Regions from separate parts of the Comamonas kerstersii genome, predicted to be linked through region 3. Evidence: predicted binding sites of a transcription regulator. Region 3 holds the regulator's gene; each other region holds the start of a gene.
The links. Region 3 encodes FNR, which switches genes on or off when oxygen is low (the NO sensors DNR and NnrR bind a similar motif). Its sites were predicted from a motif close to TTGATNNNNATCAA; they were not measured.
Positions count from the first base shown of each region.

Region 1: B5M06_RS07380 (PHA/PHB synthase family protein) is a predicted target of FNR. The motif match lies at 5,061-5,074, and genes of this name have one in related genera.
Region 2: B5M06_RS03985 (bacteriohemerythrin) is a predicted target of FNR. The motif match lies at 5,063-5,076, and genes of this name have one in related genera.
Region 4: B5M06_RS16130 (universal stress protein) is a predicted target of FNR. The motif match lies at 4,109-4,122, and genes of this name have one in related genera.

Region 1 covers NZ_CP020121.1:1,582,245-1,590,177, reverse strand. The annotation lists gene B5M06_RS07395 (acetate/propionate family kinase) at 1-714, opposite strand, end outside; gene B5M06_RS07390 (bifunctional enoyl-CoA hydratase/phosphate acetyltransferase) at 735-2,168, opposite strand; gene fabI (enoyl-ACP reductase FabI) at 2,248-3,024, opposite strand; gene B5M06_RS07380 (PHA/PHB synthase family protein) at 3,194-4,969, opposite strand; gene B5M06_RS07375 (GMC family oxidoreductase) at 5,121-6,743, opposite strand; gene B5M06_RS07370 (3-hydroxybutyryl-CoA dehydrogenase) at 6,842-7,690, shown strand; gene B5M06_RS07365 (organic hydroperoxide resistance protein) at 7,881-7,933, shown strand, end outside.
Region 2 covers NZ_CP020121.1:847,585-855,517, reverse strand. The annotation lists gene B5M06_RS04005 (AraC family transcriptional regulator) at 128-1,219, shown strand; gene dbpA (ATP-dependent RNA helicase DbpA) at 1,216-2,625, shown strand; gene B5M06_RS03990 (cation diffusion facilitator family transporter) at 3,526-4,503, shown strand; gene B5M06_RS03985 (bacteriohemerythrin) at 4,513-4,965, opposite strand; gene glmU (bifunctional UDP-N-acetylglucosamine diphosphorylase/glucosamine-1-phosphate N-acetyltransferase GlmU) at 5,211-6,647, shown strand; gene B5M06_RS03975 (sensor histidine kinase) at 6,665-7,453, shown strand; gene B5M06_RS03970 (Lrp/AsnC family transcriptional regulator) at 7,463-7,933, opposite strand, start outside.
Region 3 covers NZ_CP020121.1:2,504,800-2,512,732, forward strand. The annotation lists gene ccoO (cytochrome-c oxidase, cbb3-type subunit II) at 1-312, shown strand, start outside; gene B5M06_RS11720 (CcoQ/FixQ family Cbb3-type cytochrome c oxidase assembly chaperone) at 327-464, shown strand; gene ccoP (cytochrome-c oxidase, cbb3-type subunit III) at 491-1,408, shown strand; gene ccoG (cytochrome c oxidase accessory protein CcoG) at 1,480-2,910, shown strand; gene B5M06_RS11735 (FixH family protein) at 2,977-3,255, shown strand; gene fnr (fumarate/nitrate reduction transcriptional regulator Fnr) at 3,455-4,186, opposite strand; gene hemN (oxygen-independent coproporphyrinogen III oxidase) at 4,394-5,773, shown strand; gene B5M06_RS11750 (sulfite exporter TauE/SafE family protein) at 5,779-6,492, shown strand; gene B5M06_RS11755 (cell division protein ZapA) at 6,737-7,177, opposite strand; gene B5M06_RS11760 (DUF5320 domain-containing protein) at 7,174-7,386, opposite strand; cobalamin riboswitch at 7,550-7,792, shown strand.
Region 4 covers NZ_CP020121.1:3,435,785-3,443,717, forward strand. The annotation lists gene B5M06_RS16105 (TRAP transporter substrate-binding protein) at 1-697, opposite strand, end outside; gene B5M06_RS16110 (hypothetical protein) at 1,043-1,426, shown strand; gene B5M06_RS16115 (NADPH-dependent FMN reductase) at 1,523-2,074, opposite strand; gene B5M06_RS16120 (energy-coupling factor ABC transporter ATP-binding protein) at 2,215-2,949, shown strand; gene B5M06_RS16125 (energy-coupling factor transporter transmembrane component T family protein) at 2,952-3,545, shown strand; gene B5M06_RS16130 (universal stress protein) at 3,593-4,030, opposite strand; gene B5M06_RS16135 (long-chain fatty acid--CoA ligase) at 4,195-5,892, opposite strand; gene nth (endonuclease III) at 6,074-6,724, shown strand; gene B5M06_RS16145 (SLC13 family permease) at 6,964-7,933, shown strand, end outside.

The DNA.
Region 1 (7,933 bases), 920 kb from region 3:
GCCCATCATCAGGCCATCGAGCGCAGAGAAGCCCATGGTGGTTGCCACACTGTTGCCCGCCAGCGCCGCGCACAGGCTGGCACCATTGCCCAGGTGCGCCATCACCACGCGGCCACGGCCACGGATGGTGCGCTCCTGCAGCACGGACATGATGTACTGGTAGGACAGGCCATGAAAACCATAGCGGCGCACCCCCTGGTCCTGCAGCGCCTTGGGCAGGGCAAAGGCATAGTCCACCTCAGGCATGGTGGCGTGAAAGGCTGTGTCAAAGCAGGCGATCTGCGGCAACTGCGGAAACGCCGCCCGGAACTGGCGAATGCCTTCCAGGTTGTGCGGCTGGTGCAGCGGCGCCAGTGAATTAAAGGTCGCGAGCTTTTCCAGCACTGCATCAGTCACCAGCACCGATGCCGTGAACACGCCACCACCATGCACCACACGGTGCGCAACGGCCTCGATGTCTGGTGCAGCTTCCAGACGATCGATCAGCGCACGCACTCCCTGCAGCGCTGCTGCAAACGAGGTGCTGCCAGCACTGACATTCAGTGGCTCGGTATGTTTTTTCCCCAGATACGCCCAGCTCATCATGGGTGAGCCCTGAGGCTCCAGCCCCTGGATGTTGCCGGACAGTACAAAGGGCTGCACCTGCCCGTCCTTGAGTGGGTGCAGGGAAAATTTCAGCGAGGAAGACCCCGCATTCACGGCAAGAATGGCCATTGTCAGACTCCCCTTCGGGTTCAACCCAGCTTCCAGGCGTTTTCGGCGCGCTGCTTGCGCTTTTCATGCGCTGCCAGCAGCGCCAGCACGCAGGATGCTACACGGGCGCGTGGACCATCGGCACGGCTGGTCAGCGCAATCGGCACATGGGCTCCCAGCACCAGCCCGGAGCCAGATGCATGCGCCAGATACTCGAGCTGCTTGGCCACCATATTGCCGCTTTCCAGATCCGGCACCATCAGAATATCGGCCTGCCCAGCCACTCCGGAGTCAATGCCCTTGATGCGCACCGCATCCATGGACACGGCGTTGTCAAACGCCAGCGGGCCATCGAGCTCACCGCCCTTGATCTGGCCACGGTCTGCCATCTTGCACAGGGCGGCAGCGTCCAGTGTGGAAGGAATGCTGGGGGTGACGGTTTCCACCGCTGAGAGGATGGCCACCTTGGGCTTTTCCGTGCCCAGCACGCGTGCAAAGTCGATGGCGTTCTGCACAATGTCCACCTTTTCCAGCAGGCTGGGGCGAATGTTGATGGCTGCATCGGTGATCAAGAGTGGTTTATCGTACAGCGGCACATCAAAGCGGAAGATGTGCGAGAGGCGCCGCCCCGTGCGCAGTGCCGGCTGAGCCAGCACGGCCTTGAGCAGCTCGTCGGTGTGCAGGCTGCCCTTCATCAGAATTTCCACATCCTGACGTGCTGCCATGGCCGCTGCCAGCTCTGCTGCTGCGTGGCTGTGCTCCACGGAAATGATTTCCACGCCGTCGAGGTTGATACCAGCTTCCTCCGCCACGCGGCGAATACGCCCCTCAGGACCAATCAGCACGGGAATGATCAGGCCATGGCGGGCTGAGTCCATGGCACCGCTGAGCGAGCCTTCATCGCAGGGGTGTACCACGGCGCAACGCACAGCCTCCAGCGACTGCACACGGGCCAGCAAGTCTTTCTGGCGTGCTTCGGGGTCAAACAGCTGGATGCGCGGCGCATCAATGCGCTGCACTTTGACTTTCTGGGTCGGTGGCATCAGCTTGGCTTCACCCTTGAGCACCACCTCGCCCTTCTGGTTGGTCACCAGACAGTCCATCTTGACGCGTTTTTTCTCGTCGTCCTTTTCCGCCACCGTGGCCAGCACCGTCAGGGTGTCACCGATACGCACAGGCCGGGTGAACTTCAGCTCCTGCCCCAGATAAATCGTGCCCGGGCCAGGGAACTGTGTACCAAACAGGGCTGAAATCAGGGCTGCGCCCAGCATGCCGTGGGCAATCACGCCATGGAACATGGTGCTGTCGGCATATTCTGCGTTCAGGTGTGCGGGGTTGATGTCACCAGACACCGCCGCAAATGCCTGGATGTCCTCTAGGCGCACTGTGCGCAGCAGGCGCGCACTTTGCCCCACCGTCAATTCGTCATAGGTGACGTTTTCCATCCATTTAGTCTCTGGTGCGTTCGTATGCATTCGGATGTTCTCCCTTTGTCTTTGTGTGGTGTGCGGATGACGGACTGCCCTGGCGGCATGGCCTGTGCAGTTTTCAGAATCAATCCACGGCGTGGACGCCACCGTCCACATAAATGGTCTGACCTGTCATGCCAGAGGCAGCGTCAGAGCACAGGAAAGCGCTGAGCTGTGCGATTTCTTCCAGCGTCACCAGACGCTGCAGCGGGGCCTTGGCCTGTGCTGTGGCCATGAGTTCGTCAAAGTCGGCAATGCCGGATGCGGCGCGCGTCAAGATAGGGCCAGGCGAGACCGCATGCACCCTGATGTTCTTAGGTCCCAGCTCCATGGCCATATAGCGCACCATGGACTCCAGAGCCGCCTTCACTGGCCCCATCACGCCATAGTTGGGCACGGCTTCATCGGCCCCCAGATAGCTCATGGACAGCAGGCTGCCGCCCTCAGGCATATGGAGTACGCAGAGCTTTGCCAGTTCAGCAAAGGAATGGCAGGAGACGCTCATTGCACGCGCGAAGCCTTCACGCGAGCTGTCCACCACATCACCGTGCAGATCTTCGAGTGGCGCCCAGGCAATGGAATGGATCACAAAGTCCAGCTTGCCGAACTTGTCTACCGCATGCTGCACCAGTGCTTCGAGCTGGCCAGGCTCTTCCACATTGCAGTTGACGAGATCCACGCCAATGGGTGATGTCAAAGGCTCTACCCACTTGCGGGCCTTGTCGTTCAGGCAGGCCGCCACGATGTCCGCCCCCAGTGCACGCGCCAGGGAGGTACATCCCCAGGCGATGGAACGGTCGTTGGCAATACCAAGCACCAGGCCTTTTTTGCCAGCCAGGCTGAACAGCGATGGAGAAATCATGGTTGAGGAATGCAAGAAGTTGGAAGAACTAGAGAAAGCGGCGCAGGTCTGCGCCAGCACATGGCACAGACCTGCATGGACGGCATATGCCCGGCACCACCGCTGCTGCGCAGCAGAACATACACAGGTGGTGTGACAGGCTGAATACGAGGAAGCGGCTCAGCAGGTCTTAATCGGCGTAGCGCACCATGACGTATTCACCCGGCGCATCGCACACCACCTTGTCAGCCTTGATGGGCTTGGCCTTGACGGGAGCGCCCGAGCGCTGCTTGATCCAGCGGTCCATGGCCTCCCACCATGAGCCCTGCACCACAGGGGTCTGTGCCACCCAATCGTCCGGATCGACCCAGCCCGCGCCATCTTCGACGCTGGCGATCTGGTAGCTGCGGCGCGGACGGCCAGGCTCTGACACGATGCCTGCGTTATGCCCGCCTGCCGCCAGCACAAAGCTAACGTGCGTATCTGTCTGCAGATGGATCTTGTAGACCGACTTCCAGGGTGAGACGTGGTCGCGCGTGGTGCCGACCACCATCATGGGCGCGTCAATATCCATCAGCGCCACAGTGGCCCCGGCAAAGCGGTACTGACCAGAGGCCAGCGCATTGTTCAGGAACAGCGAGGTCAGATACTCGTTGTGCATGCGGGCAGGCAGGCGTGTTTGGTCCGCATTCCAGCTCATCAGGTCAAAGCTGCTGTCTTCTTCGCCCATCAGATAGCGGCGTGTATTGCGGGACCAGACCAGGTCCTTGGAAGCCAGGAACTGAAAGGAGCCTCCCATCTGCTTGCCCGAGAGATAGCCCTGCTCATTCATGCGCTGGCGCAGATGGGCCAGTTGCTCTTCGTCGATAAACACGCCAAGCTCGCCGGGCTCAGAGAAGTCAGTCTGCGCCGCCAGCAGGATCACGGATGCCAGTTCCGGCAGATCGGCAGGAATCAGCGCCTGCTCCTTGGCCGTGCGGGTCTTCTTGCGCTTCAGACGCCCCAGCGCTGCCGCCACAATCGCCAGGAAAGTACCACCCAGACAGTAACCCATGGTGTGGATGCGGCTGGCACCCGTGTTGTCCTTGACGGCGGCCATGGCCTGCAGCACGCCAGTGCTCAGGTAGTCCTGCATCTTCAGATCACGGTCTGAGGCATCAGGATTGCGCCAGGAAATGATGAAGACAGTGTGGCCCTGCTCGACCAGGTACTTGACCATGGAGTTGTGCGGCGACAAGTCCAGGATGTAGTACTTCATGATGCAGGACGGAATGATCAGCACCGGCTCTGGCAGCACCTTGTCGGTGGCAGGGCTGTACTGGATCAGCTCGATCAGGTGGTTGCGGAACACCACCTTGCCCGGGGTGCAGGCCACGTCCTTGCCTACGGCGTAGGGCAAGGGCTCCAGCGCTTCTGCAGGCGTGTCTGGCCGGGCATTGCGTGCGGTTTCCAGGTCCTGCACAAACAGCTCCAAACCCTTGCGCAGGCTTTCGCCCTGCGTTTCCCGGGCCTTGGCCAGCACTTCGGGATTGGTCAGTGCCCAGTTCGAGGGGGACAGCGCGTCCATCCACTGCCGGGCAAAGAACTCCATGAGCTGGCGGTGGTGACGTGTCATGCCATCGACCTTGACGGCTTCGCGCCACCAGCTGTCTCCGGCCTTGAAACTTTCCTTCATCACGCTGCAGGGCCACTGCTGCCAGGCAGCGCCCTTAAAGCGTGCATCGCTTTCTCCTGCGGGCTGTGCCGTAGACTTGGCCGCCTGCTGCACCAGCTGTGCAGCGCGCTGCGCAAGCAGCATCTGCTTGCCAGGGGAAGAAGCCAGATGCAGCCACCAGTCTGCGGTGGCCAGCCCCAGGGCAATGGGCGACAAGCCCATGGTCATATGGCTCATGGCCGCTCGTACTCGGTCATCCAGGGCCTGCGTCGCTTCTGTCTGCGAATCAGTTTGTATGTTTTCGACTACCACTTTGTTCCCATTGCAAAGTTACAGCTTGTCTCGTCTTTCACTTGCATTCTCAGGAAAAGTGGCATTTCTGCCAAATGCGAACCCGCCAATCTTGATATCCATCAAGACCGCAAAACCACAGCCTGCGCGCGTTGCATGGCAGAACACCCGCCTAAGCCCATCTTTGCGCCTCAGCCAGCACCATATGCGCCGCTTTTTCACCGAGCATGATGCAAGGCGCATTGGTGTTACCGCTGGTAATGCGCGGAAAGATGGAAGCATCCACCACACGCAGCCCTTGCACGCCATGCACGCGCAGCTGGTGATCCACCACATCCTGTGGCCCGGGCCCCATGCGGCAGGTCCCTACCGGGTGGTAGATGGTGTCGGCATACTGGCGTACCCAGTCTGCAATCTGCTCAGACGTCTGCGCCGCTGCGGAAGCTGGCAGCTCTCTGGCACCATGACGGGCCAGCGCTGGCTGCGCCAGAATGCGCCGCACGATCTGCACGCCACGCACCGTGCGCTGCAGATCATCTGCATCCGCAAGAAAGTTCGGGTCTACCGCTGGCAGCGTCAGCGGGTCTGCACTGCGCAGGCGCACCGTGCCCCGGCTGCGCGGACGCAGCACGCAGACATGGCAGGAGTAGCCATGGCCCCGCACCGTCTTGCGCCCATGGTCAAGCAGTTTGGCCACCACAAAATGCAGTTGCAGATCAGGCAATGCTTCTTCGGGGCTGCTGCGCAAAAAAGCGCCGGCTTCTGCAAAATTGCTCGTCAAAATACCCGTGCGGTGACGCCACCACTCCCATGCGCCTTGCGCCAGATGCCAGCCGCCAGACAGCGACAGACCAAACGACTGCGTCAGCTGCGGTGCATCCAGCACCAGCGTAGCGTCCAGGTGGTCATGCAGATGACTGCCCACACCCGGCAAATCATGTACCGGCGCTATACCGACTTCCTGCAGATGCGCTGCCGGGCCAATGCCCGAGAGCATCAGCACCTGTGGTGACAGCAAGGCACCCGCGCTGAGTAGCACTTCACGCCGCGCATGCACGCTGTGGCGCACGCCGCCACGCACATACTCCACACCCGTGGCGCGCAGGCCCTGATCGCTGTGCTCCAGCACGATGCGCAGCACCTGTGCGCCCATGCGCACATGCAGATTGCGACGGTGCAGATGGGGCGTCAGATAGGCCTTGGCAGCGCTGCAGCGCTCCCCGCTTTTTTGCGTGACCTGATACAGGCCCACACCTTCCTGGCTGGCGGCATTGAAATCCGTGTTTGCGGGAAAGCCTGCCTGCACACCAGCTGCCACAAAATCCTGGCTCAAGGGGTTGGGCTGCTGCAGATCGGCCACGTTCAGCGGCCCGCCCTGGGCGTGAAATGCATCGGCACCACGCTCCTGGTGTTCGGCCTTGAGAAACCAGGGTTTGACGTCTTCCCATGCCCAGCCCGGATTGCCCTGTGCCGCCCACCAGTCAAAGTCTTCGGGCTGACCACGCAGGTAGATCATGGCGTTGATGGAGCTGCAGCCTCCCAGCCCCTTGCCACGTGGCTGATAGCCCACGCGGCCGCCAAGCCCCGGCTGCGGCACGGTTGCCATGGACCAGTTGAAATGCCCGGTCTTGGCCAGCCCGGCCAGCCCGCCCGGGCATTGCAGCAAGGCGGAATCATCGGCACCACCTGCCTCCAGCACGCAGACCTGATGCAGACCCGATTCACTGAGCCGCCCCGCCAGCACACTGCCTGAAGAGCCTGCACCAATCACGATGTAGTCAAATGCTTCTCCCATGTCGCCCCCCTGATGAACAAGACGCTTACGTTACGCATTCTGTCAATGTCTTGGGATACCATCTTTCACGCATACCAACCACAAAGGGAGATAGAACCGTGAGTATTCAGACCGTAGGTATCGTAGGTGCAGGCACCATGGGCAATGGCATTGCACAGGCATGTGCAGTCGCAGGCATTCCCGTGGTGATGGTGGACATTTCCGAAGCCGCCGTCCAGAAAGGGCTGGCCACCATTGCTGGCAGCCTTGACCGCCTGATCAAGAAGGAAAAAATCACGGCGGCCGACAAGGACAAGGCGCTGTCGCTGATCAAGACCTCCACCAGCTACGACGACCTCAAGGCCGCACAGCTGGTCATTGAGGCCGCCACGGAAAACTACGACCTCAAGGTCAAGATCCTGCAGCAGCTCGACAGCCTGCTGGCCCCTGAGGCGCTGATGGCCTCCAACACTTCTTCCATCTCCATCACCAAGCTGGCAGCCGTCACCCAGCGTGCGGACAAGTTCATCGGCATGCACTTCTTCAACCCCGTGCCCATGATGAAGCTGGTGGAGATCATCCGTGGCCTGCAGACCAGCGATGCCACACATGATGCGGTCAAGGCGCTGGCGGAAAAGCTGGGCAAGACACCGATTACCGTCAAGAACGCGCCCGGCTTTGTGGTCAACCGCATTCTGGTGCCCATGATCAACGAGGCCTTCTACGTGCTGGCCGAAGGCACGGCCACGCCCGAAGACATTGACGAGGGCATGAAGCTGGGCTGCAACCACCCCATTGGCCCACTGGCACTGGCCGACATGATTGGTCTGGACGTGTGTCTGGCCGTGATGGAGGTCTACCTGGAAGAGTTTGGCGACAGCAAGTACCGCCCCTGCTACCTGCTGCGTGAAATGGTGGCTGCTGGCCGTCTGGGCCGCAAGACGGGCCAGGGCGTCTACACCTACTAAGTCCATACCCAGCGTGCCGCACAGTGGCATGCCCAACCAAGCGCCAGCCGCAGCCTTGCTGCCTGGCGCTTTTTTGTCATCCTTGCCTACAGCAAGGTCTGGCACGGCGTCTTACATTGCTCCTCATCCCATGAACGGCACGGCTTGTGTGCCGTTGGTTTTTTCAACTTGCATAACCCAAGGAAATGCCATGACCCAGCAACTGGACAAAGTGCTCTACACCGCACGCACTCACACCACCGG
Region 2 (7,933 bases), 1.7 Mb from region 3:
CATGGTGTAAAGGTCTGAAGGCTATGAGTAAGAGCGGTGCTTCACAGGAAGGCACCGCTTTTTTGTTTCTGCATCCTAGGGCACAGCCTGATACAGAAGCAGTCACACAGGTTGCAATAATTGCCATATGTCTACGCCCCAGCTGGTTCTGTCTGCCGCTGCAAGCCACCCCGCACATACACCCATGGCATTTGTGCAAGCCGTGGTGCAGGCCTATGCACAGCGCGGATTGGCGGCAGAGCCTGCCTTGCAGGTGGCACAAATTGCGCCAGCCCAGCTTCAAGACCCTCAGGCACGTATCACCGCCTTGCAGATGGAGCTGCTGTGCGACCATGCCATGCGCGAGCTGGACGATGAAGGCCTGGGCTGGTTCAGCCGCCGTCTGCCCTGGGGCAGCTACGGCATGCTGGCACGTGCCAGCATCAGCAGCCCGTCTCTCGGGCTGGCCATGGCGCGCTGGTGTCGCCACCATGGGCTGCTGACGGAAGACATCACCCTATCTCTGCAGGTGGATGGGCCACTGGCCACCATCCGTCTGCAGCACCAGCGCGATCTGGGCGAGCTGCAGGAGTTCTGCATGGTCTCTGTGCTGCGCAATCTGCATGGCTTTGCGAGTTGGTTGATCGACACACGCATCCCTTTGCTGCAGGCCAGCTTCCCGTTTCTTGTCCCTGCGCACCGCGAGGTGTACGACTTGCTGTTTGATGCCCCAGTGCGCTTTGAGGCAGCCACCGCCACGCTGGAGCTGGACGCGCACTGGCTGCAGCTACCCGTGCTGCGGGATGAAGCCGCACTCAACACCATGCTGCAGCGTGCGCTGCCCATACAGGTCAAGCCCTACCGGCCGGCCCAGCCGCTGGTGCAGCGTGTGCGCCAGGCGCTGGCGGCCCACCCGCAGTGCGCGCACACGGCGGCCAGTCTGGCGCAGCTGCTGCACATTGCGCCGCGCAGCCTGCACCGGCAGCTGCAGCAGCAGGGCAGCAGTCTGCAGCAGCTCAAGGACGATGTGCGCCGCCACCGCGCCCTGCATCTGCTGCAGCGCACAGACATGCCCCTCAAGCGCGTGGCGCTGGCCTGCGGCTTTCGCAATGAAAAAAGCTTTATCCGTGCCTTTAGTCAGTGGCAGGGCGAGGCACCAGGCCAGTGGCGTGAGCAGCAGCGCCGGGATAGCCGAGCAGCTACAAGGCTGAACGCTGCCCCGGATAATGCGCAGCTATGACTACCTCTTCCAGCGCCACAGGCGCAGCCGCTGATACGGCGTTTTCCTCGCTCACGCTCCACCCTGCGACCCTGAACAACCTCCAGGCGCTGGGCTACGAGCAGATGACGCCCATTCAGGTTGCCAGCCTGCCTCTGACGCTGGCAGGCAAAGACCTGATTGCCCAGGCCAGCACCGGCAGCGGCAAGACGGCGGCCTTTGGCCTGCCCCTGCTGGAGCGCCTGAACCAGCGCTGGTTTGCCGTGCAGGGTCTGGTGTTGTGCCCCACACGTGAACTGGCGGACCAGGTGGCTACCGAAATTCGCCGTCTGGCCCGTGCGCAGGAGAACATCAAGGTGGTGACGGTGTACGGTGGTGTGCCCACGCGCAACCAGATTGCCAGCCTGGAAAACGGGGCACACATCGTGGTCGGTACCCCCGGCCGCGTGATGGACCTGATGGACCGTGGCGCGCTCGATATCTCCAACATCCAGACCCTGGTGCTGGACGAAGCCGATCGCATGCTGGACATGGGCTTTTACGCTGACATTGCCACCGTGATCGAGCGTTGCCCCGCCCAGCGCCAGACCCTGCTGTTCTCGGCCACCTACCCGGATGACATTGCTGCCCTGGCCCAGCGTTTCATGCGCGAGCCCGAGATGGTCAAGGTCGCAGCCCAGCACAGCACGGCCAAGATTGCACAGCGCTGGTACGAAGTGCCTGCCAAGCAAAAGCTCGACGTGGTCGCCCAGATGCTGGCGCACTTTCGTCCGACCTCCACCATTGCCTTTTGCAATACCAAGCAGCAATGCCGTGAGGTGGTCGCTGCCTTGCAGGCGCAAGGCATCAGCGCGCTGGCGCTGTTTGGCGAGCTGGAACAGCGCGAACGCGACGAAGTGCTGGTGCAGTTTGCCAACGGCAGCTGTTCCGTACTGGTCGCCACCGACGTCGCCGCGCGCGGTCTGGATATTGCCAATCTGGCCTGCGTCATCAATGTGGATGTGACGCCTGACTCGGAAGTGCACATCCACCGCATTGGCCGCACCGGCCGAGGTGATGCTGAAGGCCTGGCGCTGAACCTGGTTGCCATGGACGAAATGCCCCATGTTGCCAAGATCGAGCAGTTGCAGGAGCGCCCCTCCGAATGGTTTGAGGTGAGCGAACTGACACCTGCCCCCGGCGGTGCACTGCTGCCCCCCATGATGACCATCCAGATCATTGGCGGCCGCAAGGAAAAAATCCGTGCTGGTGACGTGATGGGCGCCATGTGCGCCGACTTTGGCTATGCCAAGGACCAGATTGGCAAGATCAGCGTGAATGACTTTTCCACCTATGTGGCGGTGGATCGCCGCATTGCAGCGCAGGCCTGCGCCAAGCTCAATAACGGGCGGGTGAAAGGCAAGAGTGTGCGGGCCCGGGTGCTGTAACTAACTTTCAAAAGTGATGAGCCAAAATGGCTGCTAGCGCTTGTGGGACGGGCGTTAGCAGCTATTTTTTTGTGCTTTGTATTTGCTCCTCGCCCCTTTGGGGAGAGGTTGGGAGAGGGGCTTTTCTTTTTCTGATTTGTGCGGTGTGCTTGTAGTGAGGGAGGAAGTCGGGTCTCGGCCCGACAGCCGACTTACTTTCCTTTGTCTCGCCAAAGGAAAGTAAGCAAAGCAAAGGCGACCCTGCTACCTGCGTCCCTGCGCTGCGCTTCGGGCAACCTGCGATGCTCGTCTGTGGGGTGCGCCGCAAAACTCGCTGCACTCCTTCGTCGTTCCGCTCAAACAGCTGCGGCGAGTCAGTTGACGAAGCGTGTGCGTCTTGCAGCGCACACGCCACCCCACAGGCTGCGCGCCTCGGCGCAGGTAGAAGGGAATGGGGGCGCACCAGTCGCAAGACTTCTGAATGACATATGGCTTAAACGCAGATGTAGCAAGCGCTGTAAGCTATTTTCTTGGAAGCGTTTTTCACTTCTTTGCCCCCTCTCCCGCTTGCGGGAGTGGGCTGGGGTGAGGGAGGAATTGCTCTCCTTCCCCCGTTGGGGGAAGGGGGGATGGGGTCATTGTGCTTTTGTGTGGGCGCTGTGTTTGTGGTGAGGCAGGGAGTCGGCCCTCAGTCCGGCCATCGACCTGCTTCCCTTGGCTTGCCCAAAGAAAAGCAGGTCCAAAAAATAAAGATAAAAAAGACCTTTAAGCCTTATTCAGCAAGCGCTGATAGCTCCTGTTTTTATATGGCTGAAACACAGCCGAGACAACCGCCATGCCCCATGCCAAGACACTGCGGCATGAATGCGCTACAAACGCTCCATCTGCTTTGTATGACTGCCGCCATCCGGCAGAACGCTTATGTCTCATGCTTCGATTTCTGCTGACCGTGATGCTGCCCACTGGCTGACGCCGCGCAACCTGCTGCGGGTGTCGGTGGTGGTGGCGGTTATCACCATCGTGCTCAAGATGCTGGCGTGGTGGCTGACGGGGTCGGTGGGCTTGCTGTCGGATGCGCTGGAGTCGTTTGTGAATCTGGCGGGCTCCATGTTCGCGCTGGCCATGGTCACGATTGCGCAGCGGCCTGCAGATGAAGACCATCCTTACGGGCACTACAAGGCCGAGTATTTTTCGGCAGGCTTTGAGGGGTTGCTGGTCATGGGCGCCAGCGTGGCCATTGTCTGGTTCAGTGTGGACCGGCTGCTGCACCCGCAGCCGCTCGAGCAGCTGGACTGGGGCATGGGGCTGTCTTTGCTGAGTACGGTGCTCAATGGGGCGCTGGCCTGGGTGATGTTCCGTAGTGCGCGCACCTATCGCTCACTGGCGCTCGAGGGGGATGCCAAGCACCTGATGACGGACGTCTACACCTCGGTCGGGGTGGTGGTAGGTTTGCTGCTGGCCGAGCTCACTGGCTGGGTGTGGGTGGACGCGGTCGTGGGTCTGCTGGTGGGCCTGAACATCATGTGGCATGGCTGGCAGCTGGTGTGGCGCTCGTCGCAGGGCTTGATGGACGTGGCCATGGAGCCGCAGCAGCTACAGGTCATGGAAGCGGTGCTGGCACAGCAGGTGCTGGCAGCCAAGTCAGAGACCGGAGCCGGCATCAGTTTTGACGGTATGCACACCCGTCAGGCGGGGGAGCGCTGCTTTGTGGATCTGCACCTGCATGTGCCGGGTGAGTGGAGCCTGTTTCAGGCTGCGCACTGGCGCGAGCAGGCAGAGGCGGCGTTGATGGCGGCCGTCCCCGGTCTGCAGGCGCGTATTGAGCTGCTGCCTGAAGGGGCAAATACCTTGTACGAAAAGCATGCAGATGAAGGAATGCCGCCAGCTGGCGCCATGTAGCAGCGGCGTTCAGCCCTCATTGCTGGCAGGCAGAGCGCTGCTGTCCTCAGGGGGCTTGCTGCCCAGGATGTTCTGGAAGAAGGGAACGTAGGCACGGTCTTCTTCCAGAATGTGGTGCAGCAGCCAGTTCTTCAAAAACTCCATGGCTTCTACAGCCACCTCTTCGCCAGCTTCAAAGCGCAGCAGCCAGTTCATGGCCTGGGCGGTGAACTGGGCATGTTCGGCCATGTGCTCCTGCATCTGGGGATAGCCGTGGCGCTGGAACAGGACTTCCTCTTCGATGAAGTGGTTGTGGGTGTAATCCACCAGTCCTTCGAGCACCTGGCCGATCACTGCACGGTTGGGGATGGGGTTGCCCACCTCGTCGTGCAGGGTGTTGATCAGGCCCACCAGTGTCTGGTGCTGCGCATCAATGTACGGAATTCCCAGCATGAGCGCGCTGGACCACGGCATAAAGGGCATGGTGATTTCCTCCAGAGGGATAGCTGGTATGCATGTTGTCTCGGCGATGCAAGGGTAATGGGGCATCCGTGCGTGTAAGCAGGTCTCCTCAGAGGCTCTGATGCACATCAATGCTTAGGAGGCGTGGGTGTCGTGCCTGCCCCACGGCTCGCTCAGGTATGTGCGCTGCACGCGGTGGCGGGCAGAGCGCGAGATAATCCCTGCCCATGACGCCAGCCCGGCGGGACAACTCTTATAGATTGCTTATGTCTCAGAACGCACTTCCTCTCGATATCGTCATCATGGCTGCCGGTAAGGGCACACGCATGAAAAGCAAGACCCCCAAGGTGTTGCAAAAGCTGGCTGGGCGTGCGCTGCTGCAGCATGTGCTGGATACGGCTGCACAGCTGCAGGCACGCTCTGCGGTAGTGATTACCGGCCATGGTGCACAGGAGGTGGAAGCGGCGGTTGCGCAGGGGCGCAGTGCAGATGTGCTGGATCTGAAGTTTGTGCGCCAGGAGCCCCAGCTGGGTACAGGCCATGCCGTGCAGCAGGCCGTGCCTGTGCTGGCAGATGACGGCATGGTGGTGGTGCTCTCTGGTGATGTGCCGCTGACGCAGGCGGCCATCTTGCAGGATCTGGTGACGGCCGCCGCTGGCACACGCATGGCATTGCTGACCGTGACGCTGGACAACCCCATGGGCTATGGCCGTATCGTGCGCAATGCCCAGGGCACGGTGCAGCGCATCGTGGAGCAAAAAGATGCTAGCCCGGAAGAACGCGCCATCAACGAGATCTACAGCGGCATCATGGCTGTGCCTGCCAAGCAGCTGGCACAGTGGCTCTCTAAACTCAACAACAATAATGCCCAGGGCGAGTACTACCTGACCGACATCGTCGCCATGGCGGTGGCCGATGGCGTGGAGGTGGTAGCCCACCGCATCAGCGATGAAGTGCAGGTGGCAGGTGTGAACAGCCCCCTGCAGCTGGCAGAGCTGGAGCGTGCCCACCAGCTGCGTCAGGCGCGCAGGCTCATGGAGCAGGGCGTGCGTCTGGCGGATCCCGCACGTTTTGACCTGCGTGACGATGTGCGCGGCAACCCTGCTGAACTGGTCTGTGCCCAGGACGTAGAAATTGATGTGGGCTGCATCTTTACAGGCCGTGTAGAAATTGGTGAAGGGGCACGCATCGGTGCCTACTGCCACATCAGCAATGCAACGATTGCCGCAGGTGCGGTGATTCACCCCTTTACCCATATTGACGGTGAAAAGCTGGGCGCCAGTGTGGGCGAAGGTGCGCTGATTGGCCCGTTCGCCCGCCTGCGCCCCGGTGCACAGCTGGGTAAGGAAGTGCACATTGGCAACTTTGTGGAAGTGAAAAACTCCACCCTGGCCGATGGTGCCAAGGCCAACCATCTGGCCTATCTGGGCGATGCCACTGTGGGCGAGCGTGTGAACTATGGTGCAGGCTCGATTACGGCCAACTATGATGGTGCCAACAAGCACCGGACGGTGATCGAAGCGGATGTACATGTGGGCAGCAATTGTGTACTGGTGGCACCCGTGACGCTGGGTGCTGGAGGCACGATTGGTGGTGGTTCGACCATCACCAAAAATACGGAAGCCGGAGCCCTGACTGTGGCTCGCGGCAAGCAGGTGTCCATTGCGAACTGGAAGCGTCCCGTCAAACAAGCCAAGTCTTAAGGCAGAAAGGCCTGCACATGCCAAACGACCACATCCTTCAGCCTGCAACACTGCAAGAAGCGCAGGCCATGCTGGTGCAGCAGCAACAGGAACTGGAACGGCTGCACCGTGCCCATGAAGCCTGGATGCGGGTAGTGGCCCATGATCTGCGCGCACCGCTGCGGCATGTCACATCGTTTGCACCGCTGCTGCGCGAAGCGGTCGAAGACCTGGCGGCCGAGGCTCCACAGGCGGCAGAGGCGGTTGCCGATGCGCGTGAGTTCGTCACCATGATGGACCAGTCGGCCCGCCGGATGTTTGCCATGCTCGAGGGCATGACTCAGGTCTCGCGTGCCATGCGTGCAGTCCTGCATCTGGAGGTGGTGGACTGGGGTGTGCTGCTGGCCCAGGTGCTGCAGCCCGTGCAGCAGCAACACCCGCGTGTGCAGTGGTCAGTGGCGCTGCAGTCAGCACTCATCATGGCCGATGTGCACTGGCTAAAAATGGCCATGCAGGCCGTGCTGGACAACGCCGTGAAGTTTTCTTCCAAGGCGACGGTGCCCATGGTCAGCGTACACATTCAGGCGCTGGAGCCGGGTTGGTGGCGTCTGCAGGTCAAGGACAACGGCGCGGGTTTTGACATGGAGCGTGCCCAGTCACTGGGTGAGCTGTTTCAGCGCATGCACCGTGAACAAGAGTTTGAGGGCGTGGGCTGCGGGCTGGCGCTGGTCGATGTGATCACGCAGCGCCATGGCGCAAGCTGGCAGGTGCAGGCCCAGCCGCAGGGCGGCTGCACGGTATCGCTGGACTGGCCTGTTCCTGTTTAAACCGCATGCTTAGCGCTGCGAATCACCTGCTGCCAGTGGTGGCAGATGCGGGCTGAACTTGGCACGCCTGGTGGCAAAAAAGCTTTTGACATTGCGCACATTGCGGTGCGCAGTAAACAGGCGTTGTGACAGAGCCAGATAGGCGGGCATGTCGCGGCAGGCAATCACGAGCATGAAGTCCGGCCCCGGCGATACGCGCCAGCATTGCTGCACGCCGTCTTCGGCCACGGCCAGGGCTTCAAAGGCATCGAGCGCCTCAGCATTCTGGCGTTCCAGCGAGACTTCTACCAGCGCCTGCAGGCCATGCCCTACCAGCGGGGCCAGTACCTCGGGACGCACGATGGCGACCTGGCGCTCAATCAAGCCCAGGCTGTGTAGTCTGCGCACGCGGCGCAGGCAGGTGGGTGGGGAGATATGCAGCTGCTGCGCCAGGTGCAGATTGCTTTGTCCGGCATCACGCTGCAGCAGGTCCAGCAGCTG
Region 3 (7,933 bases):
TTCCAGTGGGGCTCCAAGCGTACAGGTCCTGACCTGCAGCGTGTGGGCGGCAAGTACAGCGATGAATGGCACCGTGTTCACCTGATGAATCCACGTGACGTAGTGCCCGAGTCCAACATGCCTGAGTACCCATGGCTGGCCGAAAACATGGTGGACCACACCGTGGTGGCGCAGCGTATGAGCGCCTTGCGCAAGGTGGGCGTGCCCTATACCGATGAGCAAATCGCCGGTGCGGCTGAACAGGTCAAGGGCAAGACCGAGATGGAGGCTCTGATCGCCTACCTGCAAGGTCTTGGTACTGCGATTAAGTAGGAAGGATGGGTCTTATGGATATCACCACCATGCGCATTGTGGCAACGCTGGTTTCTTTGGTGTGCTTCATTGGCATCTGGTGGTGGGCATACGCCCGCCGCAACCAGGCGCGTTTTGATGAAGCGGCCCAGCTGCCATTTCAACAAGACTGATCTATTCACCAGAACGAGAATATCCCATGAGCGATTTCGTAAATAACTTCTGGTCGGTCTACGTCGCAGGCATTACTGTTGCAGGCATTCTGGCTTGCCTCATTTTGCTGATCATCACTGCTCGTAAGAAAGTAGTGTCTGACAGTGACAATACCACTGGCCACGTGTGGGACGAGGACCTGCGCGAGTTGAACAACCCCATGCCCCGCTGGTGGGTCTGGATGTTCGTGATCACCATCGTGTTTGGGCTGCTGTATCTGTTTGCCTATCCCGGACTGGGCTCTTATGGCGGTCAGTTGCAGTGGAGCCAGAATCGTGCCTATGAAGCCGAGATGGCAAAGGCCAATGCCCAGCTGGAGCCTTTGTATGCACGCTTTACCGCCATGACTCCTGAGGAGATGGTGGGTGATGCACAGGCCATGGCCATTGGCGAGCGCCTGTTCATGAACAACTGTGCGCAGTGCCACGGCTCGGATGCACGCGGCAGCAAGGGCTTCCCCAATCTGGTGGATGGCGACTGGCTGCATGGCGGTGCACCTGAGAACATCAAGGAAACCATTGCCAACGGCCGCATCGGCATGATGCCTCCCCAGGCAGAAGCCATCGGTACAGCGGAAGATGTTCGCAATTTGGCGCACTATGTGCTGAGCCTGTCTGGCAGCCCCCACGACGCACTGAGAGCTACAGAAGGCAAGTCCAAGTTCACCATCTGTGCAGCATGCCACGGCATGGACGGCAAGGGCAACACCATGCTGGGTGCCCCCAACCTGACAGACGACGTCTGGCTGCATGGCTGGGGCGAGCAGGCCATCATCGACATCATTACCAATGGCAAGATGAATGAAATGCCTGCCCAGAGTAATAAGCTGACACCTGCACAGATCGATGTGCTGGCAGCTTATGTCTGGGGACTGTCGAACAAACCCGCTACAGCAGGTAATTAATCTGTGAGAGAGTATGGAAGGCGGCACGGTGTGCCGCCTTTTTCTATGGTGCGATATAGGGAGTGCAGCTCATGAGTTCCGAGCAAAAAAAACCGCATAAAACGATACCTATCAAAGCGGAAAGCCAGGAAAAAATGGTGTCTTTTTTTGAAGCGCATAAAAAGATATACCCGCGCTCCATCCGTGGAACATTTATGAGTTGGCGCTGGGTCATGGTGTGGCTGACGCAGTTGATCTTCTATGGGCTGCCCTGGATGAACTGGGGCGAGCGCCAGATGGTGCTGTTTGACCTTGGGGCGCGGCGCTTTTACCTGTTTGGGTATGTGCTGTATCCGCAGGACTTTATCTATTTGACAGGCCTGCTGATCATTAGCGCGCTGTCACTGTTTCTGTTTACAGCTGTTGCCGGGCGTCTGTGGTGCGGTTTTACATGCCCGCAGTCGGTCTACACCGAAATTTTCATGTGGATAGAGCACAAGGTCGAAGGTGACCGCAGTGCACGTATTCGCCTGGACCAAGGTGGATGGGGCTTCGAGAAGATCTGGAAAAAATCGCTCAAGCAGTTTTTGTGGATTGCCTTTGCCCTGTGGACGGGTTTTACCTTCGTGGGTTATTTCGTTCCCATTCGTACGCTGGGCAGTGAACTGCTGGCGCTGCAAGGCGGCTGGCAGATTTTCTGGGTGCTGTTCTATGGCTTTGCCACCTACGGCAATGCTGGTTATCTGCGCGAGCAAATCTGCAAGTACATGTGCCCCTATGCGCGTTTTCAGAGTGCCATGTTCGACAAGGACACGCTGATTGTGAGCTACGACGCACAGCGTGGTGAACAGCGCGGCCCCCGCAAGAAAGATGTGGACTACAAGGCGCAAGGACTGGGTGACTGCATTGACTGCAAGCTGTGTGTACAGGTCTGCCCTGTGGGTATTGATATCCGCAACGGCCTGCAGTACGAGTGCATTGGCTGCGGCCTGTGCATCGATGCATGCAACAGCGTGATGGATAACATGCACTATCCACGTGGCTTGGTGCGCTTGACCACCCAGAATGCGGTGAACCAAGGCTGGAAGAGCGCACAGATCTGGCAACGCATTGCACGTCCACGGGTGCTGATTTATTCGAGCATTTTGCTGGCACTGGCAGCGGCCATGGCCATCAGTCTGGCCATCAGAGAACCGCTGAAGGTGGACGTCATCCGTGACCGCGCTTCACTGGCACGCATTGTTGCAGGCGGCAAGCTCGAAAATGTGTATCGTCTGCAGGTGATGAACGCGACCGAGCAAGCGCAGACCTATAAGGTGTCGGTGCAGGGTATTCAAGGCATTGAGCTGGTGGAAGGGCAGACCGTCAAGGTTGATCCTGCACAGACGCGCGGCGTAGCGGTGCGAGTGCAGATTCCTTACGGTGCGGCCAGCGCTGGCTCACACGCCATTGAGTTTGATATCGCAGCGCAAAGTGGCCAAGGGCATGTGACGGAGAAATCTGTCTTCCTCGTGCCGCGCTAAAAATGATCCTGTAGTGTGCATGGCGTTGCTGTGCACACTTTCTGTTGAAGGAAGAGAGTGTTCGAAATGTCCCAGCTAGGAAAACAAGTGGAGTCAGCATCCGGTCCGTGGTGGAAGTATGGCCATGTATGGATGGTGCTGGCAGGCCCTGCCATCGTCGTGGTGGCAGGCGTTGTGACGGCCATGATTGCCATGGATGGCGCTGACCCTGTGGTGGATCCGAACTACTACCAGGAGGGGCTGAATATCAACCAGAAGCTGGAAAAAAGCCTGGCGCCTGCAGGCGCCGTGCGCAACCATGTTGTTACACCTGATGAAGATTTGCCTGATCTGACACCCAAGTGATACTTGCAGCTTCTTAAAAAGAGGAGCGGCTAGCGCTTGTTTTATGGGTGTTTGAGATACTTTTGTATCTGAAATACTGATAAATCAAGCGCTAGCCGCTATTTTTTATGCGGTGTAGATGCTCTGGCATCGCACCCAAAGCAAACGCCCACAGCATGCAGTGGGCGTTTGGGTGTGTGAGAGCGCAGGCTGGCTGAGTTTACAGCTGCTTGTTGCAGTCGTGCTGGCTGTTGACCAGGCGCTGCAGGGCGGCAGTGTCCAGAATTCGAACGTGGCGCTGCTTCACTTCGACCCAGCCTTCATCCACAAACTTGGAGAAAGTGCGGCTGACGGTTTCCAGCTTCAGACCCAGATAGCTGCCAATTTCCTCGCGGGTCATACGCAAAATGAGTTCTGACGAGGAGAAGCCGCGTGCATGCAGGCGCTGCACCAGATTCAGAATAAAGGCCGCCAGACGCTCTTCGGCGCGCATGCTGCCCAGCAGCAGCATGACGCTGTGCTCGCGCACGATTTCGCGGCTCATCACTTTGTGTACGTGCGTCTGCAGGGCTGTAACCTCGCGCGAGATCTCTTCGAGGCTGTCAAAGGGCATCACGCAGACTTCGGCATCTTCCAGTGCGATTGCATCGCAGGTGTGGTGGTCATTGACGATGCCATCGAGCCCGATGATCTCTCCCGCCATCTGGAAACCTGTGACCTGATCGCGTCCGTCTTCGGTGGCTACGCATGTCTTGAAAAAGCCCGTGCGGATGGCATACAGCGACGTGAAAGGCTCTCCGTTGCGGAACAGTGTCATCCCGCGCTTGACTTTGCGGCGCGTAGCCACAATGTCGTCGATGCGCTGCAGCTGCTGGTCATTTAAACCGACGGGCATGCACAGTTCACGCAGGTTGCAATTGGAGCAGGTTACTTTGATGGTTGGTGGAGTCATGTACGCAAGGCCTGAACACGAGGTAGACACGGGTGTAAAGGCCAGAATTAAAAGTTGGATGTCAATAAACGGGGACTATCGGGCGCTTGCTATGTATCTCGAATGATTTCAGTCAAATTCTGACACTTCCCTTATGGTGAGTGCTTGATTCATGTCAAGAGTGTGCATGCCATCTTGCTGCACAGTTGCAGCATTAAGGAAGAAAACATGACTGCAGTCACCCCGGAACTCTTGCGTCGCTATGACGTGCCAGGACCTCGTTACACCTCTTATCCTACTGCGGACAGGTTCGTTGAGGCATTTGGTGATAGCGACTATATCTTGGCATTAAAGCAACGCAAAATTTCTGCAGCGGCCAAGTCGCCAATGTCGCTGTATGTGCACATCCCATTTTGTAACTCTTTGTGTTACTACTGTGCATGCAACAAGATCATCACCAAGCACCACGAGCGTGCGGTCACGTACCTACAGTATCTTGAGCGGGAGCTGGATCTGCATCTGGCCCATTGTGGAAGAGGTCAGCTGGTCAGCCAGCTTCACATAGGTGGTGGAACGCCGACATTTCTTTCGGACGAGCAACTGGTGCAGATGTGGGACATGCTGCGCCAGCGCTTTGTCTTTGATGAAGCGGGTGAGTACTCCATTGAAGTTGACCCACGTACTGTGACACGTGAGCGTCTGGCCGCCCTCAAGGCCATGGGCTTTAACCGCCTGAGCTTTGGGGTGCAGGACTTTGACCCGGATGTACAAAAAGCGGTGCACCGTGAGCAGCCTGCCGAGCAGGTGTTTGATCTGGTGGCCGCTTCACGTGAGCTGGGCTTTGAGTCGATCAATGTGGACTTGATCTACGGCCTGCCCAAGCAAAATGAAAAGTCCTTCGCTAGAACGCTGCAGCAAGTGGCCGAGCTGCGCCCTGATCGTATTGCGCTGTATGCCTATGCACATCTGCCCGAGCGCTTCAAGCCTCAGCGTCGCATTCTTCAGGCGGATCTGCCTGCAGCAGCGGACAAGGTCAATATGCTGGCTGCGGCGCTGGACAGTTTCATGGAGGCTGGTTATGTGTACGTGGGCATGGACCACTTTGCCCTGCCTGAAGATTCACTGGCCGTAGCCAAGCGCCAGGGTCGCCTGCATCGCAACTTCCAGGGCTACAGCACACAGCCTGACTGCGATCTGATTGCACTGGGTGTTTCGGCCATTGGTCGCGTAGGGGCCACCTACAGCCAGAATGCCAAGACGCTGGAAGAGTATTACGACCTGCTCGATCAGGGGCGTCTGCCCATCGTGCGTGGCCTGGCGCTTTCGCGTGATGACATGCTGCGCCGTGCGGTGATCATGGCCATCATGTGTCAGGGCGAGGTGCAGTATGAGTCCATCAACAGTGCATGGCTCATTGACTTTCGCAAGTATTTCGCTGCCGAGATTGAGGCACTGAGGACGCAGGAAGAAGAAGGTCTGGTGGAGATTCTGGACGACTGCATCCGCGTGACGGCCAAGGGCTGGTTCTTCGTGCGTGGCGTAGCATTGGTGTTTGACCGCTATTTGCAAGAAGCACGTGATCGCGCGAGATTCTCGCGGATCATCTGATCTTTATGACACTTTCGTTTTTGTGGACTGCATTTTTCATGGGGCTCGTGGGTGGGCCCCATTGTCTTGCTATGTGCGCAGCACCCTGCCATGCCGTGATTCAAGGGCATGGCAAGGCGGTGCAGATGCATGCGACGTTGCCTCAACCTGCTGCATGGCCTGTATGGAGTGCCACGCAGTTTCACGCAGGTCGCTTGCTGGGCTATGGCGTGCTGGGAGCAGTGGCTGCGTTTGCCATGGAGCAGGTGGCCTGGTTTTCAGACCGCACCTCCATGCTGCATCCTGTGTGGGTGATGATGCACCTGGCCATTCTGGCCTGGGGCCTTCTGATGCTGTTTCAGGGGCAGCAGCCGCTGTGGCTGGAGCGTGCCGGGCGCATGGCCTGGAGCAAGGTCCAGCCTGTACTGGCCATGCGAGGCGGTGTGGTGCTGGCGGGGATGTGCTGGGCCTTGATGCCCTGCGGCTTGCTGTATTCCGCCATTTTGGTGGCGGCGCTGAGCGCTTCGCCACTGGCGGGGGGCTTGAGTATGGTGGCTTTTGGTCTGGGTGGGGCGCTGTGGCTGCTGGCTGCGCCTTATGCATGGCGCTGGCTCAGTGGCCGTGTCAGCCGTTTTCGCAGTGCGTGGGGCACGCGTGCAGCAGGTGGCATGCTGGTGCTGGTGTCGTTGTGGGCACTGTGGATGGATCTGATTTACAAGCCATCACTGTGGTGCCGTTAGGCCAGATCGAAAGCTAAAGCTAAAGAAGCGGGGGGGGGGAGGTTGGCGGAACTGCCGATGAAGGTGTCTGCAAAGCCACCGGGCCGTCAACCTGAACCGGGGGTTCAGGTGGGCGAGAGCAACCTAACGTTGGGTTCATCTGACGCGAGACGATCACGCTTGCTAGGCAATGTATCAAGCCCGTGCTCAATGAGCATTGGTTCAAGGCAATATAAAGCCCGGCGGGTTGCAGACGGGTGCAATTTTACTGCGGTTCTTGTGGTGCTGCAGGCAATTCCACACCATTGTCATTGTCTAGAGAAGGTTGTGCCTGTGCTTCGTCAGCAGAACTGGGCTCAGTCCCCAGTGCTTGATCCAGGCGCTGCAGCAGCTGTTCGGCCTGTGCCTGCTCCTGCGCAAGCAGTGCTTCCAGCGTCTGCAGGCGTTCGCCATCTTCATTGCTCAGCTGAGAAGACAGCTGCTGCTGCAGGTCGAGCAGCTGTTCGCGCAGTTTCAGATTTTCAAACGCCAGATTGACAGCCAGCAGCACCGCCACATGCTCGCGGGCACGCAGCTTGCTGGAGTCACGCATTTTCTGGAACTGCTGATCCACGCGCTCTACGGCCTCCAGGAGCTGTGCTTCCTGTCCGTCAGGGCAGGTCAGTACATAGTCCTGATGCAGAATCGTGACGTCCAGCTTGCTCATCGTGCCTCCCGGTTTTCTGGCAGACGCTCGATCAACTCATCCACACGTGCACGCGCGGCCTTCAGGCGTGACCTCAGCGAGTCGCGCTCTTTTTGCAGGGCTTGAATCTCTTCGGTGAGCAGGCGATTGGCGTGCTCCAGCGCTTCGTGCTTGGCCAGCAGCAGCTCTACACGCTCGGTAATGGGGGCAAGGATCGATGGTGTCGTCATGGATTGCTCTAATTGTAGGACTCCACTCTTCGCGAGAATGCAAAACTAGGTGAGATCGGTGAGCATATCTGCGAACTTGCATGGCTTTGTACGCAGCTTGCCTTGGTTTTTCATTGGGGTGTAACTTTGTGTATCCAGTGGGGGAGTGGTGTGGACCGCTAAAATCAGCGGATTCAATGTTGGTGCTCGCAACTTGGTTCACAAGTGTGCAGTTCAACGGGAAGCAGGGCGATGCGGCGAATCCTTCGCGTACATCTAGCCTGCGCTGCCCCCGCAACGGTGAGTTCCTGGTGTCAGATCTGGCACCCAGCCATCCACGCAGCCACTGAATGCCTTGAACAAGCATTTGGGAAGGCGATGGTCTTGACGAACCAGCCCGGATACCGGCCAACATCAGGTGTAGCACGCGCAGGCGGCTATTGTTTTGCCCATGGCTGGCGGGGAGGCTGGCGCGGGTGATCTTCTACACGATGTGCATGCACTTTCATCGGCTCTGGATGTTTTCAGCGGGTCCGCAGACTGCTGACGCAGCAGTTGAAGCCATGGT
Region 4 (7,933 bases), 930 kb from region 3:
AAGTCAGTGTCAGGTGCTTTTGCACTTCCCACAGCTTGGAGGAAGTGAGCACCGAGATGGGGTTCTCCTGACCGTCGATCGTGCCCTGTTGCAGGGCGCTGATCACTTCGGGCCAGGACATGGGCGTAGGCGCTGCACCCAGCGTGCGGAAAGCCGTGATGTGCACGGGGTTCTCGGTCACGCGGATCTTCAGGCCCTTCAGGTCAGCCACGTTCTGGACGGACACCTTGTTATTGGTCAGGTGGCGGAAGCCCTGCTCACCCCATGCCAGCGCAACCAGACCGCGCTGCTGGAACTTGGCCAGCAGGTCCTGGCCGAACTTGCCATCCAGCACTGCACGGGCGTGCTGGGTGTCGCGGAACAGGAAGGGAATGTCGACGATGCCCACATCGCTCACAAAATTGCTCAGTGCGCCGGTGGAGACAATCGCTGCTTCCACGGTGCCCAGCTGCAGGCCTTCAATCAGTTCACGCTCACCGCCTAGGGCGCTGGAAGGAAAGTGCTTGATGGCAAAAGCATTATTGGTGGCTTTTTCCACCGAATCCGCCCAGGCTTTGGCGGCGGCACCGTAGTGCGAGTTCACGGCCAGCGCATAACCCAGCTTGACTTCCTTGGGTGCAGCCATGGCGTGACCAGCAGTCAAAGTCACAGCGGCGCTGGCACAAGCGGCAATAAAAGTACGGCGAATCAAGGCCATGAATTGTCCCTCTTCATGTATGGAGCAAATAGCCTTGTGCTGACTTGAAACAAGTACACGCAACAAAGCTCAAAAAGGAAAATTATGTACCAACGCACCAAATTGGCATGCCTGCGGGCATCTTTTGCGCATTGATTCGCAAAAGAAAAAATAAAAATAAAAACAATGACTTAAAAATAAATAGAGGTTTTTTTGCGATTCGCTACGTGTTTGTACGCACCTACCGAAAAAAGAAGCACCCTTCGTCAGCCGCGAAGTGTTTGCACTGCTGCTCAGGGACAATCGTTACCCAATGTGTCGCAGCTCTCTACAATGCCCACTGGTTTCAAATCCTGAGAAAGATGTATGGCAACAAGAGCCCCTGTCCCCGCCTCGACCAGCAATGACTCTGCGCTGGTGTCGTGGCTGGTTGCTGTGGTGGTAGTACTGGTTGCTGCACTGGTAGTGGGCGGCTACTGGATGCAGTCCCAGAACCAGCAGGCAGCCCAGCGATACCAGCAGGAGCAGCAATACCGCACCTATCTGGCAAGCACGCGGGAAGCTGCGGCCTACACGCCACCTGCTCCCAACCCAGCCATCATTGAGGCACGCGAAACCCGTGCCTACCTGCTGGCCCACCCTGCTGTGACACCAGGCGAAGGCTTTAACCAGCCTGGCGTGCAAGCCACGGGCAAAGCCATTGCGCAGGCCATTGACCGCGCCCAAAACGCACAGCAACTATCAAAATAAAAGCTGCCAGCGCTTGATATACCTTGATTTCAGATACTTTCATATCTAAAACCCTTTTAAATCAAGCGCTAGCAGCTATCTTTTTTAAGGCACTGCTTATTTGCGGTGCTGCTCCACCCAGGCCACAAACTGCGCAACAAACTTCTGCACATAGGCATGGCTGCGCTCACCGACCGAGCCATCGGCCGTGAAGAAATCGTCCTTGTATTGCAGGAACATTTCAGGCTGGCCCAGCGTGGGCATGTTCAGGAAGGACAGCACATTGCGCAGGTGCTGCTGCGCCATGGCAGTGCCTGCCGCGCCGGGCGACATGCCCATCACGGCAGCAGGCTTGCCATCCCAGACGCTTTGCCCGTACGGGCGTGAACCCTGATCCAGCGCATTCTTGAGCACACCAGGGATGGAGCGGTTGTACTCTGGCGTCACGAACAGCACAGCATCCACACCGCGCAGCGCATCGCGAAACTGCTTGACAGCTGCCACCTCATTGCCATCTGCATCCTGGTTGTACAGGGGCAGATCACCGATAGGCACTGGCGTGAACTGCACCCCGGCAGGGGCCATCTTGATCACGGCCTGTGCCAGCTGGCGGTTGAACGAGTCTTTGCGCAGACTGCCCACGATCACGGCGATGTGGATTTGGCTCATAACAATCACTCCAGAGTTGGTGGAAGACCCATTATGCGCCCCTGCCCTGAAGCACTTCGTGGGCACATACCTACAAGCGCTGTCTGCGGATGCCAATCAGGCAGAATGCGCTCTGCCTTGAGCCGTCTGTGTCTGTCTGCATGAATGTTTCTTCTGTCCCTTCTTCATCCGAGCCCGCGCTGGAACTGCGCCAGGTGCGCCTGCAGCGTGGTCGCACCACCGTTTTTTCCAGCCTGAGCCTGCAGCTGCATGAGCCACGCATCGGTCTGATCGGGGACAACGGCGTGGGCAAAACCAGTCTGCTGCGCCTGCTGTGCGGGCTGGAAGTGCCAGACCAGGGCCAGGTTTTGAGCCAGGGGCAGGACCTGCATGCCGCAGGTGCGCAGCGCGCACGCTGGGTGGGCATGATGTTCCAGAACCCGGACGACCAGATCATCTTCCCCACCGTGGTCGAAGAACTGGCCCTGGGCCTGCAGCCACATGGTCTGAACAAAAAAGCAGCCAAGGCACAGGCGCTGGCTTTTTTGCAGGAGCGGGGCTTGGCCGACTGGGCCGAGCGCGCCGTCACCAGCCTCAGTCAGGGCCAGCGTCAGCATGTGTGCTGGCTGGCCCTGCTGCTGGCCGCACCACGCAGCCTGCTGCTCGATGAGCCCTATGCCAGCCTGGACCTGCCCGGTCAGGCCAAGCTGGCGCGCGACATTGCGCAAGCTCAGCAGCAAGTCATTGTCTCCACCCATCTGCTGGACCACGTGCGTGACTTTGCCCGTGTGATCTGGCTGGACCAGGGACAGGTGCGTGCCGATGGTGCAGGCCACGAAGTCTGCGCCGCCTACGAAGCCGATGTGCGCCAGCGCATCCTCCAGCAACAGGGCTAGGCATGGGCAGTCTTTACAGCGAACACCTCACCTGGCTGCATCGCGTCAGCCCTGCGCTCAAGCTGGTGCTGATGGCCGTGCTCAGCACCGCACTGTTCATGCTACAGTCACCTGCCATCATGGTGGGCTGCGCCGTGGCCTGCGGTCTGCTGTGGCTCAGTCTCGGCAAGGCCACACGCATTGCGCGCCGCCTGATCATTTCTGTGCTGATCGCCGCGCTGCTGATTGCGGGCTTTCATGCCTTCATGGGCAACTATGCACTGGCCACCACCAGCGCCCTGCGCCTGGCCTGTGCCTCTACGCTGGGTGTGGCCTTGACCGTGACGACCCACCCCTCCCGCATTCTGGAGTTGCTGGAGGCACTGCTGGCCCCGCTGGCCAGACTGGGCTTTCCATCCCAGCGCTTTGCGCTGCAACTGGCACTGATGATCCGCTTTATCGAGCACTTTTTTGTGCAATGGAAGCGCCTGGACGATGCCTACCGCCTGCGCACCGGCAAGCCCGGTGGTTTCCGGCTGCTGGCGCCACTGAGCATCCAGATGCTGCAGACCGCCAAACGCGTGGGCGATGCCTTGTTCGCCCGCCTGGGGCAATAAAAAACGCTGCCCGAAAGCAGCGTTGTCTTGTGGATGGCTAAAGCCGCTTAGCCGCGCACCACCAACACAGGCACCTTGGCAGTCTGCAGCACACGCTGTGCCACGCTGCCCAGCACCAGCTTTTCCAGACCGCGGCGGCCGTGCGAGCCCATGACGATCAGGTCCGCACCCACGTTTTCACCCACGCGCACAATGCCTTCGTGGATGGCATGGCCTTCGCCCACCAGGGTCTTGACGGTCACGCCCGTGTCCTTCATGCGCTCGGTCACGTCTTCCAGTGCCTTGTTGGCTTCTGCTGTTGCAGCGCTCAGGTATTGCGCCTGACCGTACGCGAAATCCGCACCCACGCCCGTGAAGGGATAAGGGTCGAGCACGTACACCGCTGTGACTTCGCTATTGAATACCTTGGCCAGCTCAGCAGCCTTGGACACGGCTTGCAGCGATGTTTCCGAACCGTCCACGGGAACCAGGATGTGCTTGAACATGAAAACTCCTCTCGATAATCAACGGTAGATTGTGCGCTACCCATAGGTACAGTCTGCGCCTGTCACCTCCGGGCAATCTTGATTCGCATCAAATTGATGCCCCTCTTGCACGGATCCGTTCACGCGCGATGAGAGGCGGCAGCCTGGCTGCGAACTTAACACGTTCAAGCTGTAGGGCAAGACTGCTCTGCCTCCTGCAGCACGCGCCACATCACCTTGCCACTGCCACTCTTGGGCAGTGCATCGACAAAAGACACCATACGCGGCACCTTGTAGGCGGCCATGTGCCCACGGCACCAGGAGGTAATATCGTCCTCGGTCACCTGCCCCCTGTACTGCGGACGCAGCACCACCACGGCCTTGACCGTCTCACCACGGTAGGCATCGCGCGCGGCGATCACACAGGCTTCCTGAATGGCAGGGTGGAGGAACATCATGGATTCCACCTCGGCAGGCCATACCTTGAAGCCGCTGGCGTTGATCATGCGCTTGAGCCGGTCGGTGATGAAGAAGTACCCGTCCTCGTCCATGCGCCCCAGATCCCCCGTGCGGAAAAAGCGCTTGCCATCCAGCTCGATAAAGGCGGCACGCGTAGCCGCCTCATTGCGCCAGTAGCCCTGAAACAGCTGCGGCCCACTGATCACGATCTCGCCCTGCTCCCCCACAGGCACTTCCTGCAGCGTATCCGGATCGATGATGCGGGAATCTGTGCCAATAAAGGGAATGCCGAGGCACTGCTGCTTCGGGTTCTCGGGGGGATTGTTGTGCGAGGGGGCCGCCGTCTCCGTCAGGCCATAGCCTTCCTGATAACGCAGCCGGAATTCATCGTACAGGCGCTGCGCCACGGCCTGCGGCATGGCTGCGCCTCCGCCGCCGATGTAGGTCAGGCTGCTCAGATCAAACTGCCTGAAGTTCGGGCTGGCAAACAGGTCAATCACCATGGTCGGGATATTGGTCCAGTTGGTGATGCGGTACTTGGAGATCCAGCGCCCGGCCAGTTCACGGTCCCAGCGCGGCATCAGCACCATGGTGCCGCCCACGTAGACCATGGCATGCATCATCGCCACCATGCCTGTGATGTGAAACATGGGAATGACCGCCAGCGCCACGTTCTCACTGGTTGCCTGCCCCCAGACCGCTGAAGCCATGGCATTGCACATGATGCTGGCATGCGTGTGCATGCAACCCTTGGGCAGGCCGGTCGTGCCGCTGGTGTAGGGCAGCACACTCAGGTCCTGCGGCCCCACCTCAAGAGAGGGCACTGGCTGGGTACAGGCCAGTGCCTGCTGCCAGTTCAGCACTTCACCGCATTCCAGCGCGGGCAGCGGGTGCTGCGTGGTCAGCCATGCCTGCCAGGCCTCGGGCACAGGTTCACGCTCTGCCTCCGGTGGCAGGTATTCACCAACCTGACTGACTACCATGTGCTGCAGTCTGTGTTCGTGTGGAAGCGCTGCACTGGCCTGTGCCAGTTCAGGCGCCAGATCGGCCGTAGTCATGGCCAGCCTGACGCCTGCATCGGTGATGTAGTGCTGCAGCTCCTGCGCACGGTTCATCGGGTTGACGGGTACCACCACGGCATTGGCACGCAGGATGGCAAAGTGGGCCATCACCAGCTGCGGCAGGTTCTGCATGAACAGGATGACGCGATCGCCGCGCTGCACACCGGCAGCATGCAGACAGGCTGCCAGTCGTTGAGCGCCATCGGCCAGTTCACGGTAGCTGATCGTGCGGCCAAAGAACTGCAGCGCCACCTTGTCCGGATAGCGGCGCGCGCTGGTTTCAAGGTTGTCCCACAGGGAAGTGGCAGGTGCCGTCAAAGTGCGGGGAACGCGGCGGGGCCAGTGTTGGTCGTGCAAACGCATACGGTCAGCTCCATCAAGGATTGCGAGTGCAGTACACGCTAGCGGCTCTGCCGTGCTTTCACATTCGGGAAGCACCCCATCACAGGTCACCTGCGCGACCAGCAGGCTTATCCCCGCAGCGCCCGGCACACCGCCACTCGCGCGAGAATCGCAGCATCTTGCGTCACCCGTTGCAGACCCGATGAAAAAAAACGATATCGAACATTTCTTCGCCACCTTGCGCGAAGCCAACCCCGAGCCTCGCACCGAACTGGAGTACAGCAGCAACTTTGAGCTGCTCACAGCCGTACTGCTGTCTGCCCAGGCCACGGACGTGGGGGTGAACAAAGCCACGCGCAAACTCTTTCCTGTTGCCAACACCCCGCAAGCCATTCTGGACCTGGGGCTGGAAGGACTGGAGAGCTACATCAAGACCATTGGCCTGTACCGCAGCAAGGCCAAGCACCTGATGGAGACCTGCCGCATTCTGGTGGAGCAGTTCAACGGTGAAGTACCCAGCACGCGCGAAGCGCTGGAAACCCTGCCCGGCGTGGGCCGCAAGACGGCCAATGTGGTGCTCAATGTCGGTTTTGGTCAGCCGACCATGGCGGTGGACACGCACATCTTCCGCGTCAGCAACCGCACCGGTCTGGCCCCCGGAAAAACACCGCTGGAAGTGGAAAAGCAGCTGCTCAAGCGCGTGCCTGCGGAATACGCCGTCAACTCCCACCACTGGCTGATTCTGCTGGGCCGCTATGTCTGCCAGGCACGCAAGCCCAAGTGCTGGGAATGTCTGGTGTCCCCCTACTGCGACTTCAAACCCAAGACTGAAGCACCAGCACGTAAATCCTGATAGCAGGCACCGATCGCCCCACCCTTTGGCCGCTGCAGTTTGCAGAGCAGCTTCGGCAAACATGATCACGCGCTGCACAGCACATGGCTGACAAATGCTTGCGCGCTCTTGCGGTTAGAACCGGTTCTGTGCCCGTCAGAATTGACCTGGGACAAGGCTTGACGCACATCAATAAGTAGAAACCCTAGGGGCTCTACATTGCGTTCACAGAACCGCATATCAACAACAAGGGAAGCTTCATGCAAAGTGCATCCACTGCACCTCAAGCCACACCGGCTCCAGCCAAACTCATGCCGAAAATTGGCCTGGTGGCGGCCTTTATCGTCCTGCTGAGCATCGTTTTCATGCCGCCCATCGCCGGCCTGCCCCAGGCAGGCCAGATGATGCTGGGCATTCTGGCCTTTGCCGTGATTGTCTGGATGACGGAGGCGCTGGATTATTCCGTCTCCGCCTTGCTCATCGGCTCGCTCATGATCGGCCTGCTGGCCATCAGCCCCGTGCCCGGCAAGGAAGGTGCAGATGCAGTGATGATGGGCACCAAAGCCGCCCTGCCCTATGCCCTGGGCGGTTTTAGCAACAGCGCTGTCGTGCTGGTGGCAGCCGCCTGCTTTATTGCGGCAGCCATGACGGCGACGCGCCTGGACCAGCGCATTGCGCTGCAGGTGCTGTCCTATGTGCCTGCACGCGCCAACCACGTGGTCATGGGTGCCATTTTGGTCGGCTTTTTGCTGTCCTTTATCGTGCCCAGCGCCACTGCCCGTGTGGCCTGTCTGATGCCCATCATGCTGGGCTTTCTGACCGCATTTGGTGCAGACCGCCGCAGCAAGTTCGCCGCACTGGTGGTGATTACCGCAGCCCAGACCGCCAGTGTCTGGAACGTGGGCATCAAGACCGCAGCCGCTCAGAACATGGTGGCGATTGGCTTTATCGAGCGTCAGTTTGGCGAAACCATCACCTGGGGTGAATGGTTTGTCGCAGGCGCGCCTTTCTCGGCCTGCCTGACCGTGCTGCTGTACTTCATCATGACGCGCATGCTCAAGCCCGAGATGGACCACATCGCAGGTGGCCGCGAAGCCGTGCGCCAGCAACTGCAGGCGCTGGGCAAGATGACGGCCAACCAGTGGAAGCTGCTGGTCATCACCCTGGTGCTGCTGGGCTTCTGGGCAACGGAAGGCGTGCTGCACAAGGTGGACACCACTTCTTCGACCA